3 regions of the Solibacillus silvestris genome follow, and region 2 is predicted to be linked to each of the others. Evidence: predicted binding sites of a transcription regulator. Region 2 holds the regulator's gene; each other region holds the start of a gene.
What was found. Region 2 encodes Rex, which represses fermentation and respiration genes when NADH is low (regulators of the CRP and FNR family bind a similar motif). Its sites were predicted from a motif close to TTGTGAAATATTTCACAA; they were not measured.
Positions count from the first base shown of each region.

Region 1: ACTHOQ_RS05445 (DUF1641 domain-containing protein) is a predicted target of Rex. The motif match lies at 4,498-4,515, and genes of this name have one in related genera.
Region 3: yeiL (transcriptional regulator YeiL) is a predicted target of Rex. The motif match lies at 4,788-4,805, and genes of this name have one in related genera.

Region 1 covers NZ_JBQCJW010000006.1:30,216-36,822, reverse strand. Annotated here, with positions in the region: gene cbpA (cyclic di-AMP binding protein CbpA) at 1-240, opposite strand, end outside; gene ACTHOQ_RS05460 (dehydrogenase) at 356-1,690, opposite strand; gene ACTHOQ_RS05455 (serine protease) at 1,706-2,329, opposite strand; gene ACTHOQ_RS05450 (NAD(P)/FAD-dependent oxidoreductase) at 2,705-3,892, opposite strand; gene ACTHOQ_RS05445 (DUF1641 domain-containing protein) at 4,016-4,441, opposite strand; gene rarD (EamA family transporter RarD) at 5,083-5,982, opposite strand; gene ACTHOQ_RS05435 (ABC transporter ATP-binding protein) at 6,107-6,607, opposite strand, start outside.
Region 2 covers NZ_JBQCJW010000020.1:7,292-13,898, forward strand. Annotated here, with positions in the region: gene ACTHOQ_RS12605 (ABC-F family ATP-binding cassette domain-containing protein) at 1-1,364, opposite strand, end outside; gene ACTHOQ_RS12610 (redox-sensing transcriptional repressor Rex) at 1,732-2,364, shown strand; gene tatA (twin-arginine translocase TatA/TatE family subunit) at 2,418-2,675, shown strand; gene tatC (twin-arginine translocase subunit TatC) at 2,693-3,517, shown strand; gene ACTHOQ_RS12625 (CPBP family intramembrane glutamic endopeptidase) at 3,682-4,410, opposite strand; gene groES (co-chaperone GroES) at 4,692-4,976, shown strand; gene groL (chaperonin GroEL) at 5,094-6,607, shown strand, end outside.
Region 3 covers NZ_JBQCJW010000003.1:62,686-69,292, reverse strand. Annotated here, with positions in the region: gene recD2 (SF1B family DNA helicase RecD2) at 1-2,448, shown strand, start outside; gene ACTHOQ_RS02715 (NupC/NupG family nucleoside CNT transporter) at 2,807-4,039, shown strand; gene yeiL (transcriptional regulator YeiL) at 4,093-4,761, opposite strand; gene ACTHOQ_RS02705 (MFS transporter) at 4,865-6,013, shown strand; gene alaS (alanine--tRNA ligase) at 6,541-6,607, shown strand, end outside.

The DNA of each region.
Region 1 (6,607 bases), on a different contig from region 2:
AAATGCATCCGGTTCTTCTGCCAACGTTTTTACCGGCGCTTTCATGTCCCCTTCTTTCAATTTATATTCGAGCACTTCCACTTTGTAAATATTCCCGACGAATTTTTCGCCTGCTTCATCCAATACAGGGATGCATCTGTAGCCATTGTCGTTTAATTGACCGAGCACGTCGGAAATCAAATCGGTTTCTTTAACATAGCTTACATCTTTCTTTTTTACATATCTTTGTTTAACTAACATTCGGTTGCCTCCTTTGATGTACTCCCTATATTTTAATATTAGTTGTCCGAATACGGAAGTTATTTTTAGAATTTTTTGTATAATGAATCAATTTAAGTAATACAGAATGCAACCGCTATTTATAAAGCTCGTAATAAATATATGCATAGGCCATATCGAGGCATTTTTCATAGCTGTGCAACCCATTTTCCTTATTGTTGACCGCCGCAAAATAAATGGCTTCCAATACACTGTCATTTTTCGGATAATGTTCGCGGATTTTATGGAAAACCTTCGCGCATAATGTATCGGTAAACTGCTCCTGCAATCGGATAATATAGCCGATCGTCGAGTTATCAATTCGCGTGCTCGCAATGATGAACTCTTTCATTTCCAGCATCATTTTGTCATTGATCAAATAAATGATATCATTCAATGCGTCTTTTCCGTTAGCCCTCACTTTGCAATCGACAAGCACAAGCGTATAGCCGTCATTTGCAATATCGCTTAACAGGCACTCTCCGTCAAGCTTGAACCGGGGCAATGGGGCGGTAAAATATTCATCCCCTTCATGTTCTTTATCGTTGAAAGTTTTAATGTATTTTTCAATATATCGCTTATCCGTTTCCAATCTGCGTTGAAAACGGGCTTGATATTGCTCCATTTTGCGCGAGAGGCTTTCCTCGTTCAGCATTTTGTATGATTTTGTAATTAAGTTATAGCATACTTGCACCAAGTCTTTATTAAAATTCATTTCCATGCAAATAACGAGCACTTCATGCAAAATTTCAATCGCCAATTCATATTCGCCTTTTTGGAAATGGATTTTCCCGCGCAATACACGCACTTGCAGATCGACACGGGAATCCTTTTTGAATTCGTAATCGGTAAAATATTTACTAAATATATTTTCCGCATACTGCACTTTGTCCAGCTTGAGCGAGATTTCGATATGCGCTATAAAACGGACGATAAGATATTGTTCATCGTTCGCTGTGCCAAGCTTCAGAAAAATGGCCGGAATTTTGCTAATATCCCAAAACACATCATCCGGCAGTTTGTCGATTTGCGATGCGTTGTAATTATTCATCGCGAGTGACAGCAATGAATAATTTTCATATTGAAGTGCATAGTTGCTCGCGATTCGGTAATACTTTTTCGCCTGCTCGAGATTGATGTTAAAATAATGGCAATGACCGATAACTAAATAGAGGACGGCCAGGCATTCTTTTAAATTTTGTTTAAAATACCATTCTTGTTCAACCAGAAATTGCAGCACTTTCATATTACTGTTTGATAAAATAAATGGTTCACTATCAAAACGGATAAAATCATTGATCGTTTCTATATTGCCTTCATGCACACAGCATCCGAACATCCTTTTAAATGCTTCATATTGCGCTTCAAGCGATATGAAGCTTTGTGAACGATAATGCTCGAGCTGATGAATTGTCTTTAGATGCTCCCCCATAGAGATGTATACCTCCTACTCTATTTTGCAAAACGGCTTAAAAAGCTCTCTTTCTATAATTGTGATTTCATCGATAAGGCGAACGACTTTCAATTTCCGTTGATCGAATAGTTTGTCATTTTGCCAGATATATTGGCGCAAACTTTTTAAAATGGCCGTCTCGATTTGGACAAGTTTTTTCGGATAATGCTCATAGGCAGAAAAGCGGTCATTGAACAATTGCTTTGAGCTGCTTTCAAATTTCATGTATAAACTATACTGCTCCTTCGGCAATGTCCGGAGCGCTTCGAGCAAGCTGTCCAAAAACAGGTTGACCGTCAGGACGGATGCCATCAATGCATTTGTATACGAGCCTATCGTGGATTTTTTCAATCGTTTAAATTTCTGGCTGATGATGACTTCATTCAGCATAAAATTGCGCAATAAGAAGATTAATGCATGCTCGGAATTGATGACGGGCACTTCCTCAAAATAAAAGTAAGCCCAAATATCGCTCACACTTAAATTGGCGAATGATAATCCATGAAAATCATGGCGAATTAAATGGAAAAAGTAATCATAATGCTCTAGCTTGGAAAACTGGTGCTGCTGCTGCTCTGTTAAAAGAAATAATGAATTGGATGAGTCAAAATATTTCATAATGATACCTCTTCAATAACATTTTCTTCTATTATAGTATTTATTTGATATAATTTCCTCGTTTTTTTATAGAAAAACACATTTTGCAAAAAATAACGTAAAATATTGTCTTTTATAATGTGGAGGCCGTGGGAAAAATTGCTTTTTCATATCTACTAAACAACAAAACGCTAAAGCATATAAAGATTTCCCCCTTCTGTAAATAGTTTAAAGAACCTTCTAATTTGTCTCATCATCAAGTTATGCCGATTTTTTTGCGGACCGCATAGCTGCATTAAAGGCACACCGTAAACGACCCGCCTTTTTCACCCATGCCTTAACAAAATAAAAGGACATGCCTGAAAGTAATGAAACTTTAAGGCATGTCCCTCTCTATTAATACGCTAAACCGAATAGCGCTTTAATATGTGTCATATAACGAATGTTTGATGCTTCTTTCATTAATGTTGCCGGTAGACCAACAAGCTGCGTATTGTTTGCGCCGATTGTTGCGATTCCGTCTTTGCGCCCTAAAGAGCCTAAAGTGCCTGAGTTTGTGAATTTGAATTCTTTTAAATCAGAGCCTTTAATTTGTGCGAAGATGTTATAGCCTGCAACTTCTCCCTGCTGCCATGCAACTTGTGCAGTCGGTGCATATGTCGGGCGGTCACCTGGGTTTGGAATATGCGCAGATGCATCGCCAATTACAAATACGTCCGGATGAGATGTTGATTGCAGGAAGTCATTGATTGTTGCTTTGCCGCGGTCTGCCGCTAAACCAGATTCCGCAACTAATGGAAGTGGTGCTACCCCGCCTGTCCATACGAGCGTGTTTGCAACGATCGGTTCACGGTCTTTTAATTGGATGACATTGCCTTCAACACCAGTTACAGGAGTTGAAGTAATAAATTCAACGCCGCGTTTTGTCAATGATTGTGTTGCACGCTCGATTAAGTTATCAGGGAATACCGGTAAAATTTTCGGACCTGCTTCCACTAATTTAATTTTTAAGTCTTCGAATTTAACGCCGTATTTTTCCGCCACTTTCGGGAAGTGGTCCACGATTTCCCCAACAAGCTCAACACCTGTCAAACCGCCGCCGCCGATTACGATTGTCGCATCAGCCTCGTCTTTTGTTGCCGCATATGCTTTAATGCGGGCTTCAATGTGCTCGCGGATATGGTTTGCTTCGTCAACCGATTTCAGCACCATTGAGTTTTCCTCCAATCCTGGAATACCGAAGAATCCAGTTTGGCTGCCTAAAGCGACTACTAATGTATCATATTGTAAAGTTTTGCCGTTTGAAAGCTCCACTTTTTTGTTTTCCACGTTGAAGCTGTTCACTTTTGCGATTTCCAGGTTAATCTCCTGACCTTTGAAAATTTTCTCAAGCGGTAAAGAAACAGCACCCTCTGCAATAGTTCCGCCAGCTAAACGGTGCAATTCTGTAATGATTTGGTGTGTCGGGAATTGGTTTACGACTGTAATGCTCGCTTCTTCAGTAGTTAAAAATTTACGAGCTGTTTGAGCAGCAAGCACTCCAGCAAAACCAGCACCTAAAATAACGATTTCTTTAGTTACCATGTATAACATCCTCCAATAAAATTAGATTGTGCAAATTATTCAGTGGAATTGAAAGTCTCGGTTTCGATGACATCCACATAAGAAAAACAGTATTTCGCTCTTTGTTTGGCGAAGTATGTTTTCCTATTTTTCTTTACGCTCAGCTGCTACTTGCAAAAAGGCATTGGCAAAACGTAATGCGCCTTGTACTTGAGGGTCTTTCAGCATTTTCAATAAGCCAAACACACCTACTGTTTCATTGCTTACTTCAGCACGGTCCTTCGCTTCCATTGCAGTTTGGGCAATCGATTTAGCTGTGCCTACTACCGGGCTCGCCATTTCTGTAACTGCTGCTACTGTATCATTTTTCAGCGTTTCGTCTGTTGCAATATTTGTCGCGAACTCATACGCTTTTGTTAATAAAGTCGTCATTTCAGCCAATTTTGGCAGGTTGTCAACAAGCGTTGTTAATGAAGCTTGTACCTCTGGCTTTAATAGTTGGTCTAATACGTCTAATTGTTCTTGTGTAACAGACACTTTTTCTACCTGTTGATTATTCATTTCTGACATAATAACTCTCCTTTGCCAACACTTAATATTTTTTCAAATGAAAAGTTCATACCCATTTGTAAAAACTTTCACATACCATTCATTAAGCAACGATAGCACAAAGAAAGCGTTGTTACAATTAGAAAAACGAAATAAAAGCAGCAAAACTTAATTTATTAAATATTCAGTAATCTTGCTTTTTTCAAATGTTTTTCCATTCGTAAATTTTAGAGTGGAGCGAATTGGAATTTTGCGCAATCGTGCTAACAATTTTATTTTAAACAGTTGATGAAACTTTTCAATGTAATTAATAAGAAGAAACTCTATAATCCAATCTGTATTTCTGCAAGGATTTCTTTTTTAGATTATTCCTTTATAAATGCATAAAAACGCTGTTTTAACCTTTGCACATGCAGGCTTGCGGAATTTTTAAGAGCCGCTTGCGTTAACATTATGGCGGTATACAAGTTTTAGATGATCGCCCTTTACAAACGCTAATGCGCACTCCAGAGCTGCAAGCAGCCGCCTATATTAAGAAGCGTTCAAATCTTTGGAGGGCTCCGTTCAATAGTTTTTCTTAAAAACAAGCAAATTTATACTCCAAGCAGAAACTTTAATTTTCAAAAAAACACCTTGCAGCATACACTGCAAGGCATCTCGGTCTAGATTGCTTGGCGCTTTCTTGCTTCGATAAGCTTTGAGAGCGAGAAGATGAGCACGGCAAGCCATATACAGCCGAATGTTACGAATTCGGTCGTTGTAAACGGCTCTTTATAAACAAAAATCCCGATTAGTAAGCTCATTGTCGGTGATAAAAACTGGATAAAGCCCATTAAATATAGCGGGATCTTTTGGGCGCCTTTCGCAAATAGCACGAGCGGAAAAGCGGTTACGATCCCGCTGCCGATCAAGAATAAATTCGTTTTCCAATCGACTTGCATAAAAGCGATATCCGATGTTTGCATTAAATAAGCATAGCCGATCAGCGCAATCGGTAAAATAAAAAGCGTCTCGATGGCTAATCCGCGTGTGGCATCAAGCGGGATTTTCTTTTTGATCACCCCGTAAAATGCAAACGATAAAGCAAGCGTCAATGATACCCATGGGATCGTTCCGCCTAAAATCGCCTGATAGCCAACACCGATCGCCGCAATGATGACCGCGATGGCTGTAGCCTGGGAGATTTTCTCTTTAAAAAAGATAAGGCCAAACAATACCGAAATAAGAGGATTAATATAATAGCCTAAACTCGCCTGCAGCAGATGATCATTGTTTACCGCCCATATGTAGATTCCCCAATTGAGCGAAATAATGAATGATGCGATAAAAAGCAGCCAAAACTGCTTTTGATTTGCCCATAATTTTTTAATATCCGCGGTCATTTCCTTATGCTGCCTAATGATCAAAATAAAAAGCAATGTGAAGGCGAATGACCAAATGACGCGCCCCATTAAAATTTCCACACTGCCGACATGCTGTACTTGCTTCCAATAAAGCGGGATCAATCCCCACATTAAATAGGCGCCTGCAGCAAACAGGACGCCCTTTTGTTGTTCTGACATTGTTGCACCTTCTATTGTTATCGATATTTCCTTAATTATAGTAGTCGAAATTTGAGAAGTAAATGTCGAATTGAAAGATTATGTTACAGCCGGGCTTTCCAGTCATAGAAAACAGACTCTATCATTATTCTACAATTCCATTTTGCAGCAAGAACATCTTTTCATATAAACCTTTTTGCGCGATCAGCTCCTGGTGGGTGCCGCGCTCGATGATTTCCCCCTTATGCAGCACTAAAATCTGCTCTGCATCCTGGATCGTCGAAAGTCTGTGCGCAATCGCGATTGTAGTGCGGCCTTTCCGCATTTTCTCCAAAGACTGCTGAATGCCGACTTCTGTCTCTGTATCAATCGCTGCGGTCGCTTCATCCAACACTAAAATTTTCGGATTTGTCGCTATCGTGCGTGCAAATGCGATCAATTGGCGCTGCCCGCTCGAGAATGTCGAGCCACGCTCCGTCACGCGGCTTTCATAGCCATCCGGCAGCGATTCAATGAAGTCGTTTGCCTGTACAAATTCGGCTGCTTCCTTCACCTTTTGCAAGCTTAGCTTTTCACTGTACAATCGAATATTCGAATCAATCGTACCGTAAAATAAAAACGGATCTTGCAAAACGAGGCCCATTTT
Region 2 (6,607 bases):
CGGGCCTTTTCGCCGCCGGATAGAGAGCTGACAGTTTTTGAAACATCGTCACCGCTAAAGAGGAAGCGTCCTAAAATATTACGGATATCTTTTTCGTTCATCAATGGCCATTCATCCCAGAGCTCGCTTATTACGGATTTATTCGAATGCAATTTTGCCTGTTCCTGATCATAGTAGCCAATTTGGACATTTGTGCCATAACGAATATTACCGGCAAGGGCCTCGATATCTTTCACGATTGTTTTTAATAATGTGGATTTCCCGACCCCGTTTGGACCGACCAATGCAATCCGGTCCTCTCTGAATACACGCAGCCCGATATTTCCCGAAATTTCTTTGTCGGAAAAGCCGATCGCCAAGTCATCGATCGATAGCACATCATTGCCGCTTTGGCGATCGATTGTGAAACCGAAATTCGCGCTTTTTTCGTCGCCATCCGGAGAATCCATCCAATTTGTCTTTTCCAGCACTTTCCGGCGGGATTGTGCCATTTTTGTCGTTGAAGCACGTGCCAGGTTTTTTTGGATGAATGTCTCGAGCTTTGCCTTTTCATCCATTTGACGCTCGTACATTTTCAAATCCCGCTCATAGTTTTTTGCCTTTTCATCTAAATAGGCACTGTAGTTTCCGACATATTTTGATACTTTTGTACGGGAAACTTCATAAACAATCGAGACGACTTGATCTAAAAAGTAACGGTCATGCGAAACGATTAAAATTGCGCCTTCATAGCCTTTTAAATAGTTTTCCAGCCAAGACAATGTTTCAATATCCAAATGGTTTGTCGGCTCGTCCAATATAAGCAGGTCAGGCTTTGACAAGAGGAGCTTTGCAAGGGCAAGACGTGTACGCTGCCCCCCGGAAAGCGAACGGATCGGCTTCGTATAGTCTTCCGGGAAAAACTGCATGCCGTGCAGTACAGAGCGTGTATCGGCTTCATATTGATAACCGCCTGCATCTTTGAAATCATGCTGCAATTGGTCATATTCCGACATGATGCGCGCATATTGCTCACTGTTTTCATATATTTGCGGCTCGGCCATCTGCAGCTCCAAATGACGCAGCTTTTGCTCCTGGCTGCGTAAGCTTTTGAAAATTGTCATCATTTCGTCCCAAATGGAAAGCTCGGAATCAATGCCGGCATGCTGCTCCAAATAGCCGACACGAATATCTTTCGGGATAATTATTTCACCCGAATCATAGCCCATCTGCCCAGCGATTATTTTCAGCAGTGTAGACTTGCCTGCCCCGTTGCGCCCTACTAAAGCAACACGGTCCCGGTGCTGGACTTCCAGCTTTACACCACTTAAAATTTCATCGGTAATAAAGGATTTATATAATTGATTTACTTGTAAGACAATCATTTTTACACCTCAGTTTCTCCTATTTAGTTTAAAGGATGGGAACATTGTACGCAACGATGGATACTTTACTTGTGGCTGCTTGTTTAGTAAGATTAACTTGCTTCTGCTCAACAGAGAACTGAGGCTAAGAGCACCGCGTCGTGTGAAGATGCATGAGTGATCTGCATCGTATTGGCCCAAAGCCAGGCGGATGTCACCGGTTTTTTTATGATTTCTTAATGAAAGAGGAAGTCAGCTTGAAAGCTTCATATCGTGCGGCAACGGCTGAATGACCTGTGTCCGGTGAGTCCGACTCGGAAAAAATCTGGACAAGAGTTGGCGAGGCATAATTGATAACGATTTCCAAAAGTATGTAGGAGGAGAATGTGTGAAACCAGAAACAAAAATTCCACAAGCAACAACGAAAAGACTTCCTCTGTATTACCGATTTTTGAAAAATTTTGCAAATGAAGGTAAAAAACGTATTTCATCACAGGAATTAAGTGATGCGATGAAAATAGATTCGGCTACGATTCGACGTGACTTCTCTTATTTTGGCGCTCTCGGCAAAAAGGGATATGGCTATGAAGTGCAATATTTACTCGAATTTTTCCGACAAACATTGGATCAGGATGAGGCGATGAATGTCGCGCTGATCGGGGTCGGGAACTTAGGGAATGGTTTACTGAAATACAATTTTCAAAAAAATCATAACACGCGCATTGTCGTCGCATTTGACTCGAAAGCACCGTATGAAGGGACGACGATCAGTGATATCCCGGTTTTCCATCCGGATCGTTTAGAGGAGATGTATGAAGAGTTTGGCGCAGAGTTGGCCATACTTACTGTTCCATCCCGCTCTGCTCAAATGATGACAGACCGGCTTGTTCAAATGAATGCAAAAGGAATATTAAACTTCACCCCTGTCCGCTTATCTGTGCCTGAAACGCTTAAAGTGATGAATATTGATTTATCGGTCGAATTGCAGGCGCTTATCTATTTAGTCAGAAATTCAGATTAGTAACAAATTGTTCACATTACTATAAATAGCAAATTCAAGTTAATTACTGTAAAATGTACATAATAATAGAGGAGGTGGCTATAGTGGTTGTGCATTTAAGTGCGGTTACACCTTTAAGCCTAATTATCATCGGACTGATCGCCCTGCTAATATTTGGTCCAAAAAAATTGCCATCATTAGGTCGTGCAATGGGGACAACTTTACGCGAGTTCCGCAGTGCTACGAAGGGCTTGACAGATGACGAAGATGACATGAATGCGAAGAAAAATGTTATCGAACATAAAGATAACGAAAAAAACGACATTAAGTAAATTAAGGATGTCTTACTATGAATCCAAGAGAATTAACCGTAGTTGAACATATGGAGGAGCTCAGGAAACGCCTGTTTTTCGTGGCGATTTTCTTTGTAATGGCTCTTTTCGTAGGCTTTTATACGGCGAAACCGCTTATTCGATATATTCAACGCAGTGATTTAGCTGCTAGTTTTACGATGAACGCATTTAGTCCTGGAGATCCTTTAACAGTATATTTACAAGTGACTTTCATTATAGCGGCTGTCATTGTGTCTCCGATTTTGCTTTACCAGCTTTGGGCATTCATCACGCCAGGTCTGCATGAAATGGAACGTAAGGCGACATTGAAATATATCCCATATGCATTTGTGTTGGGCATTGTGGGGATTACGTTTGCCTATTATGTTCTGTTTCCGTTTATTATGCGCTTTATGAATGACCTGTCGGCAGACTTGAATATTAAGCCGACGATCGGAATCAATGAATTCTTTTCATTTTTAATCAAGCTAATCGTTCCTTTTGGGTTGTTGTTCCAATTGCCTGTCGTGACGCTATTTATTTCGAGGCTCGGCATTATTAATCCGAAGCTCATGGTAAAATTTCGTAAATACGCATATTTTGTATTAATCGTTATTTCGGTATTGTTGGCGCCGCCTGATGTGGTGTCGAACATCATTATTGCGATTCCCTTATTTATTTTGTATGAGATAAGTATTGTCATTTCAAGGCTTGGGTATCGTAAATATGAAGCGGCCGAAAAAGAGCGCGTATTGGCAGAGGAAGAACGCGAGCGGGAGCTGCAAGTGGAAGAATTGCTTGAACAGCAGCGCCGCCAAATGGAACAAATGAATAATAGTTAATTTGTATCACGTCAAGGGGGTATCCGGTAATTCAATTTCGGGATACTCCTTTTATAATGGATACAGGAAGATTTATCCGGGCCAATGCCAAAAGCAGTACTTTCCTGCAATTTAAAAAGTTTGTGTTAAAAGCTTCCTCCACTTTTAACACAAACTCAGAAAAATCACACTTGAAACTTATCGGCATTCATTTGAACAAATGTAACGAACCCGTTTAGTAAAATATGCGCGATAATAGGAGTAATAAGTCGCTTTGTTTTATGATATAAAAACGCGAAAATCATCCCGCAAATCGTATATAGTAAAATATGTGTAAAATCCATATGAATCGCAGCAAAAACAATAGCGCTAATAATGCTCGCAATCCAGAAATTATAGTTTTGGATAATAGAGCCGAAAATGACACGGCGGAATACAAGCTCCTCTAAAATCGGACCTAAAAATACTGTCGCTATAATCATTACAGGCGCGATTTTCGTAATATCCATAATCGCTTCCGTATTTTCCGAGCCGACCTCAATCCCTAAAGCCAGTTCAATGTAAGCCCCGATTGTCTGACCTAAAAATACGAGGAAAAATCCGATTACACCCCAGCCGATCGATGCACCAACGGACGCCTTTTCCCCTTTAAAAACATCCCAAAATTGCTTATTGCGCGAAATTAAAATGAAACTCACAGCAAACGCGACGCCAAATGAGATTGTCGACCACCAGGCAGATAATTTGATGAGCTGGTCCTGCTCGGAGACTCCAGAAAAAAGCTGTAATAGGGAATCTTTTAAGCCAGGAATGAATATAAGTAATAATGCTGATAATTGGCAAATGATATAAGTTAATAACACGTAAAAGGCTGTTTTTTGTGTTTGAAACTTAGATGATGAAATAGATGTCACGAATTGAAAACCTTCTTTCTCCATTAATAGCAAGCAGAAAAAACTTCTCCACGAAATCGTGTGAAATGCTGTATCTTCTATTTATAGATTTTTTTGTCGGCGATTATGTTTTAGCCATTTTCATATGTCCCTTCTTTATTGTAGAGGAATTTGCCGATAAAACAAAATTTTTTAATGCACATACTTGCAAAAAAATATGGAATTCATTAAACTAATAAATGTGTTAGCACTCATCAAACGAGAGTGCTAAAAAAAGAAATTTTTTTAGGAGGTTGTTTCAATTGTTAAGACCATTAGGAGATCGCATCATTATCGAACTTGTTGAGGTAGAGGAAAAAACGGCATTCGGCATCGTATTGCCAGACTCAGCAAAAGAAAAGCCGCAAACTGGCAAAGTAGTGGCAGTAGGTACAGGTCGTGTTCTTGACAACGGCACTCGTCTTGAGCTTGACGTAAAAGTAGGCGACGAAATCATCTTCTCAAAATTCTCTGGTACTGAAGTGAAGTATGACGGCGTAGAATATTTAATTTTACGTGAGAGCGATGTACTTGCAATTATCGGATAATTCCAAATTCAAACATGTTTTGCAGCTGGCCCTTACATAATGAATATTGCTAGCTGCACATCTTCATAAACAATAAATCAAAAAAATAGATCGCAAATTTTAGGAGGAAAATGAATTATGGCAAAAGATATTAAGTTTTCAGAAGAAGCTCGTTCATTAATGGCATCAGGTGTAGATAAATTAGCGAATGCTGTAAAGGTTACATTAGGACCTAAAGGGCGCAATGTTGTATTGGAGAAAAAATTCGGTTCACCATTAATTACAAATGATGGTGTATCGATCGCTAAAGAAATCGAATTGGAAAACCCATATGAAAACATGGGGGCAAAGCTAGTAGCGGAAGTAGCTTCTAAAACGAATGAAATTGCTGGTGATGGTACAACAACAGCTACAGTACTTGCGCAAGCCATGATTCGTGAAGGTCTTAAAAACGTAACAGCTGGTGCTAACCCAGTAGGTATTCGCAAAGGGATGGATAAAGCGGTTGCTGCTGCATTAACAGAGCTTCAAGCAATTTCCCGCCCAGTGGAAAACAAAGAATCGATCGCACAAGTAGCGGCAATTTCTTCAGCGGATGATGAAATTGGCCAATATATTGCAGATGCCATGGAGCGCGTAGGCAACGATGGTGTTATTACAATCGAAGAATCTAAAGGCTTCACAACAGAATTGGATGTAGTGGAAGGTATGCAATTTGACCGCGGTTATGCATCTCACTATATGGTAACAGATACAGATAAAATGGAAGCGGTACTTGATAATCCGTTCATTTTAATTACGGATAAAAAAATCTCTAATATTCAAGAAATCCTGCCAGTATTAGAGCAGGTTGTTCAACAAGGCCGTCCAATTTTAATTATCGCTGAAGATGTAGAAGGTGAAGCGCTTGCAACACTTGTAGTGAATAAATTACGCGGAACATTCAACGCGGTAGCTGTAAAAGCACCAGGTTTCGGTGACCGTCGTAAAGCGATGTTGGAGGATATCGCGATTCTTACAGGTGCACAAGTAATTACACAAGATCTGGGGTTGGACTTAAAAACAGCAGACTTATCATCTTTAGGTCGTGCGGCAAAAGTTATCGTATCAAAAGACAACACAACAATTGTTGAAGGTGCTGGTAACATAGAGGCGGTAGCTGGTCGTGTAGGCCAAATCCGTGCACAGCTTGCTGAAACAACTTCTGAATTCGATAAAGAAAAATTACAAGAACGCTTGGCGAAATTAGCTGGCGGTGTTGCAGTAATTAAAGTTGGTGCTGCAACAGAAACAGAATTAAAAGAGCGTAAATTACGTATTGAAGATGCTTTAAACTCTACACGCGCAGCAGTGGAAGAAGGTATCGTATCAGGTGGTGGTACAGCACTTCTTAATGTTTATGCGGCAGTGGAAAAAGTGCTTGAGAATGTAGAGGGTGATGTAGCAACAGGTGTACGCATTATTTTACGCGCATTAGAAGAGCCTGTACGTCAAATTTCCGAAAACGCTGGTCTAGAAGGCTCAATCATTGTTGATCGTTTAAAACGTGAAGAAATTGGTATCGGTTTCAACGCAGCAACAGGTGAATGGGTGAACATGATTGAAGCAGGTGTAGTGGACCCAGCAAAAGTTACACGTTCAGCATTGCAAAA
Region 3 (6,607 bases), on a different contig from region 2:
GGTCGGCCGATTGTAACAATTTTTCATAATGCAACGAATATGTACTCCATTGTTCGTGTCAAAATACAAGAAACAAATATTCAGCATGACGAGAAGGAAATTATTGTCGTCGGCTATTTCCCGCAATTGGCCGAGGATGAGCTTTATCGTTTTACAGGACAGATGAAAAGCCATCCAAAATACGGCATGCAATTTCAAATCGAAACATTCGAAAAAGAAGTACCGACTACAGAGCAAGGGATTGTCCACTATTTATCAAGCGATTTATTTACGGGAATCGGTCGTAAAACAGCGGAAATAATCGTCGAAAAACTTGGAATGGATGCATTAACGAGAATTTTGGAAGATCCATCCGCACTGGATGCCGTCCCTCGACTATCCGCCGAAAAAAAGGTGCTCATCCGCCAAACGATTGAGGAGAACTTAGGGCTGGAGCGTGTTATGGTACGTCTTAATGAATGGGGATTCGGTCCACAGCTTGGCATGAAAATTTATCAAGCATACCGCGAAGAAACACTGCATTTGCTAACGGAAAACCCATACAGGCTTATTGAGGAAGTGGAAGGCGTCGGCTTTATACGCGCTGATGAGCTCGGTGCTAAATTAGGCATAACAGGCAACCATCCTGATCGTATAAAAGCGGCAATTTATCATGTATTGACAAATGCCGCGCTGTCAGAAGGGCATGTTTATTTAGATGCGGAAATGGTGCTCCCGATGGTGAAGGAAATGCTTGAACAAAGTCAGCGTATCGAAATCCCGTATGAAGCCATTTCGAATGCTTGTATCGAGATGCGCGAAGAGTCAAAAATTTGCGGTGAAGAAACACGTATGTATTTACCGTCCCTGTACTTCAGTGAAATCGGTATTGCAAGTAAAATCAATGAACTGAAGGAAAAAAATAAAACAGTCGAAAGCTTTTCCCGTGATGAAGTTCGCAAGGCGATAGGCGATATAGAGGAACAGTATAATGTGACATATGCGCCAACACAGGCACAAGCAATCGAAACCGCCCTCAATTCCGCGGTCATGATATTGACAGGCGGTCCAGGTACGGGAAAGACGACCGTTGTGCGCGGTTTAGTCGAAGTGTATGCGGAGCTTCACGGATTATCGCTGGACCCTAAAACATATGCAGAAAAAGAGGAGCCATTTCCCATTGTACTCGCGGCACCGACTGGGCGTGCAGCAAAAAGGCTGGCCGAGTCGACAAGTTTGCCTGCGATGACGATTCACCGTTTGCTTGGGTTTAACGGTCAGGAAAAGGATGAAGAAACGGAGCGCGAAGTTGTCGGGCGACTCATTATTATTGATGAGATGTCGATGGTCGACACATGGCTTGCACATCAATTATTAAAAGCGCTTCATGAAGACGTGCAAGTCGTTTTTGTAGGGGACCAAGATCAGTTGCCGCCTGTAGGACCGGGGCAAGTATTAAAGGACCTGCTTGCGTCAAAACAAATTCCAACAGTCGAATTGACCGATATTTACCGACAGGCGGAAGGGTCCACGATTATAGAAATGGCCCACCAAATCAAAAAAGGAATCGTCCCGGATACATTGACCGCCAAAACATCGGATCGCTCGTTCATTCAAGCGGGGGCTGCACAAGTGACAGGTGTCGTTACCCAAATCGTGAAAAGCGCACTTGCGAAAGGACAGGCTATCAGGGATATTCAAGTGCTTGCCCCGATGTATAAAGGGCCGGCGGGAATCGATAGTTTGAACAAAGAAATCCAGCAGCTCGTCAATCCGAATGATGGATCGCGCAAGGAAATTGTATTTGGCGATACAATTTACCGGATTGGCGACAAAGTGCTGCAGCTTGTCAACCAGCCGGACAACAATGTATTCAACGGCGATATGGGCGAAGTTATTTCGATCATCCGGGCAAAGGAAACGGTGGAAAAGCAGGATTTGCTAATCGTAAGCTATGATGGGATAGAAGTGACATATCAGCGTGCCGATTTAAATCAGATAACGCTTGCTTATTGTTGTTCCATCCATAAGTCGCAAGGGTCGGAATTTCAGACGGTTATTATGCCCGTTGTCCGTGGCTATTCGAAAATGCTGCGCAGAAATTTATTGTATACAGGCATTACACGCGCAAAAAACTTTTTGATTTTATGCGGGGAGCCAGATGTTTTGGCGAGCGGCTTAGGAAAGACAGATGATTTAACGCGGCTCACCACATTAAAGGCAAGGCTCAACCCTGAATTTACCGCCGCCCAGCAAACGAATGAATTACCGCAAACGAAAGACAAAGCGGAGCAAACAAGCGAAGCGTCTGAGCCGAAATTGTCGACAGTGCAGCTTGGATTGCTAAATGTAGGCGCTTCGCATAAAATCGGGGAATCGCTGCCGAACCATTTAACGACCGAAACAGCCCCTTATATCCATCCGCTTATAGGCATGGATCAAATTTCGCCATATGACTTTAACGATTAATGTAACTAGCTATTTTTGTTCACTACGAACGAAAATAGCTAGTTTTTTTTATTTGTTAAAGGTTTTTTAGTTTAGATTGCAAAGGAGGCTATTACCGATTTTAGGAATATGGATGTTTTTAAAGTTGATAAAAAATAAAAATAAAATGGGACATAATAAAAACAAAATCTCTTCTCAATTCCTAATTGTGCACATATCAAGAATTTATTATAAAATCAGAAATTTTAAAAGAAACTATTAATTATTAATATAAAGGTGGGTATGTTAGTATAGAAAAAACTTATACGACGTCCGAAGTTTGATGTCAATTATTGTAAAATGAAAAGGTTTTCAAAATAAAAAAAGAAGGTGCACATATATGGATTTCGTTTGGGGAATCATCGGTATTCTAGGAATCGTGGCGATTGCAATCGGATTATCGAACAACCGTAAAGCAATTCAGTGGAGAATCATTATTTCGGGCTTAATCGTACAATTAATCTTTGCATTTATCGTATTGAAGTGGTCATATGGCCGCGAAAAGCTAATGGACCTTTCTGCAGGCGTGCAAAAGCTGATCGGCTATGCAAATGAAGGTATCGTCTTCGTATTTGGCGGGTTGGCAGATGCGGATAATGTAGGCTTTGTATTTGCGATGAGTGTACTGACAATCATCATTTTCTTCTCGTCTTTAATCTCGGTTCTTTATTACTTAGGAATTATGCAATTCATCATTAAAATTATCGGAGGCTTTTTATCAAAAGTGCTCGGTACGACAAAAGCAGAATCGGTGAATGCTGCTGCTAATATTTTCGTTGGCCAAACAGAAGCCCCGCTTGTTATTCGTCCATTTTTAAATAAAATGACAAAATCACAGATGTTTGCTGTTATGACAGGTGGACTTGCATCTGTTTCCGGATCTGTATTAATCGGTTATTCTTTATTGGGTGTTCCGCTTGAATACTTATTGGCGGCAAGTTTCATGGCTGCTCCTGCAGGACTGGTAATGGCGAAATTAATGATTCCTGAAACGGAAGAGGTCGATGAAGCAAACTTTAAATTAGAGCGTAATTCAGAAGCGACAAATGTTATTGATGCTGCTGCCGTCGGTGCGTCAGATGGCTTGAAGCTGGCTGTCAATGTTGGTGCAATGCTGCTGAGTTTCATCGCATTGATTGCATTGCTAAATGGTATTTTAGGCGGCGTAACAGGCTGGATCGGTGACTTGACAGGTTGGGCAGCATTAGACAACGTGACACTTGAAGGCATTCTCGGCTATGTATTTGCGCCATTGGCATTTTTGATTGGTGTACCATGGGATGAAGCTGTTCGTGCTGGTTCTTTCATTGGTCAAAAACTAATTTTAAACGAGTTCGTAGCATATTCTAACTTCGGCCCGATTATCGGCGAGTTAACGGATAAAACGGCGATTATTATTTCGTTTGCGCTTTGCGGATTTGCGAACTTGAGCTCAATGGGCATTTTAATCGGCGGTCTAGGCGGCATGGCTCCGGAAAAACGCAGTATGATTGCACAGCTTGCGATTAAAGCGGTTGCTGCAGGTACATTGGCATCTTTATTATCTGCTGCCATTGCAGGCATGTTCATTTAATTCAGCTTAAATTTAGAAGAGACTGTGCTAAAATTTTTTTAGCGCAGTCTTTTTTAATATGTAATTTCAGCAGCAAGCTTTTCTAATTCCGGGCGGTTTGTCAATACATATCCCCGGTTTTGCTTTGTTAAGTAGCCGGCTTCACTGAATTGTGCAAGAACAAAAAGCAAGTGGCGATAGGATACCCCTAAATATTCGCATACTTCTGTATGTTTTTCTTTATAGAATTGCTGATCGGACGATAGTAAAATGAATGAAGCTAGTCGGTTTTCCAAAGGGTATGCCTGGTTTTGCGTATATTTGGCTGTCGTATTCATCGTCTTTTGGCTTAAAAAGAGACAGAGCATTTTCAGAAATACGGGATCAGCCAACAATTTTTCCTTAGCTTCGCGTATCGCTATCGCAAAACAAATCGATTTTGTGACGGTTTGGATGCCTTTTGAATAGCGTTCAGCATTCAGCAGCTCTATCTCACCCATAAATGTGGGTGATGTTAAAAAATCTATGAGCGAAATTTTACCGTTTTTATGCGTAATATATAATTTTGCTTTTCCTTCGACCATGTAATATAAATAGTCGGGATAAGAATGTTCATGAAAAATAAATTCGCCTTTATTAAATTCATATACGTCGATATATGGGATAATATCAAACGAAAAATATTGGGAAATCGGGTATTGTTCAATATATCCAAGGCTTTCTTCAAGCGGCAATTTTCTCAAATTATAAAGCAGCTCCTTATAATAAAATATGAGATTTCTCACATTATTGTATTATTTGTCGTGTTATTATTCAACGTAATAGAAGTGGAAAAGGATGGATACTATGAACAATCAGCGTTGGCTGGCAAAAAATTTTTTTATGTTCTTTATTACATGGGGTATTTTTCTACCATATTGGACAGGTTGGCTTATAAATGATAAGGGGCTGACCGTTTCAGAAGCGAGCATCGTAATGGGGTTTGGCTTAGTAGCCCGTGCCATTTCAACAATGTTTATTTTCCCGTATGTTTCAAAGGTGATGAGCAATAAAAATGTGCTGATCTTTTTTACGGCAGGCTCTTTAGTTGTGGCATTGCTTTATATTCCGATTGATTCTTTCATGGGCTTATTTATTATGACGCTGCTGTTTAGTGCATTGTACCCGGCATTATTGCCTGCTGTCGAAAGCAGTGCCTCTACTCTGATGCGGCATGGGGTAATTCACTACGGGAAGGCGCGTTCCTTAGGGTCATTCGGCTATGTTGTCGCTGTTTTAATAATTAGTATGCTTACGGGAATTTACGGTGAGCAAATGATTTTATGGATGATGATTTTCGGCTTGACCGCATTGTTGGCGATTCAATTGATGCCGGCACCGCAAGTGTTAAGCTTAGCCCCGGCAAAAGGGAATGGAAAGGCGCTATCGATGAAAGGGCTAGTGGAAGTCAGGAGTTTCATTGTTGTGCTTTTCGTTGTTATATTGCTCCAAGGTGCACATGCTTCCTATTACAACTATGGCTATATTTATTTGCAGGACTTAAATGCGAACCCTTTCTATATCGGAATGATTTTGAACGTCGCGGTATTATTCGAAATTATTTATTTTTTGAAGGCCGATACATTTTTAACGAAATGGAAGCCGTCATCGTTAATGCTTGTTGCCGCGATTGGATCGACCGTTCGTTGGATAACTGTCTATGCTTTTCCGAGCATGCCGATGTTCATTGTGTCGCAAGCGCTGCACGCATTGTCGTTTGCAATGGCTCACTATGCCTTCATACGCTACATCTCCCATGCATTACCGAAAGAGCAAATTCCAAATGCGCAAGGCATCTATTCAGCTCTTGCAATGAGTTTGAGCGCTGCAATATTGACGCTTTTAGGCGGGGCTCTTTATGAAATCGAACCTGGTTTAGCATTTTTAGGGATGATTATTTGTACAGTGCCTGCAATCATTTTAATATTATTGACGAAAAATCGTTTTAATTATTGAACAATGCCAATTGACAGCACCTTATCATTTTTTTATAATGAAGAGCATAAATAAAATAAAAACGATGATGGAACAAGTACGTTTTGACCCCGCGCGCAGAAAGAGATTTCTTGGCTGAAAAGATCTCCACGGGAATTTACCGAAAGCTACTCCAGAGTGCAGCTAATCCCTGCCGTTTGCTTACGTTACAAGCACTTGAGATATAATGTTTATTGCGTTATAAATTAGGGTGGTACCACGAGATGACAGTCTTCGTCCCTTTACCGGGATGAAGGCTTTTTTGTTTTCAATTAGCGGGTGTCCCGGAAAGGCGCTGTATGAAAATAAGCTTTTGGCATATGTCCCGGATATTTCAGAGGAGTTTTAAGAGGATATCAGCCTAAAATGCGCGCCTCGTGCGATACCGGCTGACTGATTTAATTCCTGCGGGCTTAAACTCAAAAAAATCGGGACGCCATTATGCCGAGGCGCAACAGATTTTCTCGCCACTTCATCGTTGCTTCAAAAACAATTAGGAGGAAAAAAACATGACTGCAAAAACTATGACAGGTTCTGAAATCCGTCGTCTTTATTTGGATTTCTTCAAAGAAAAAG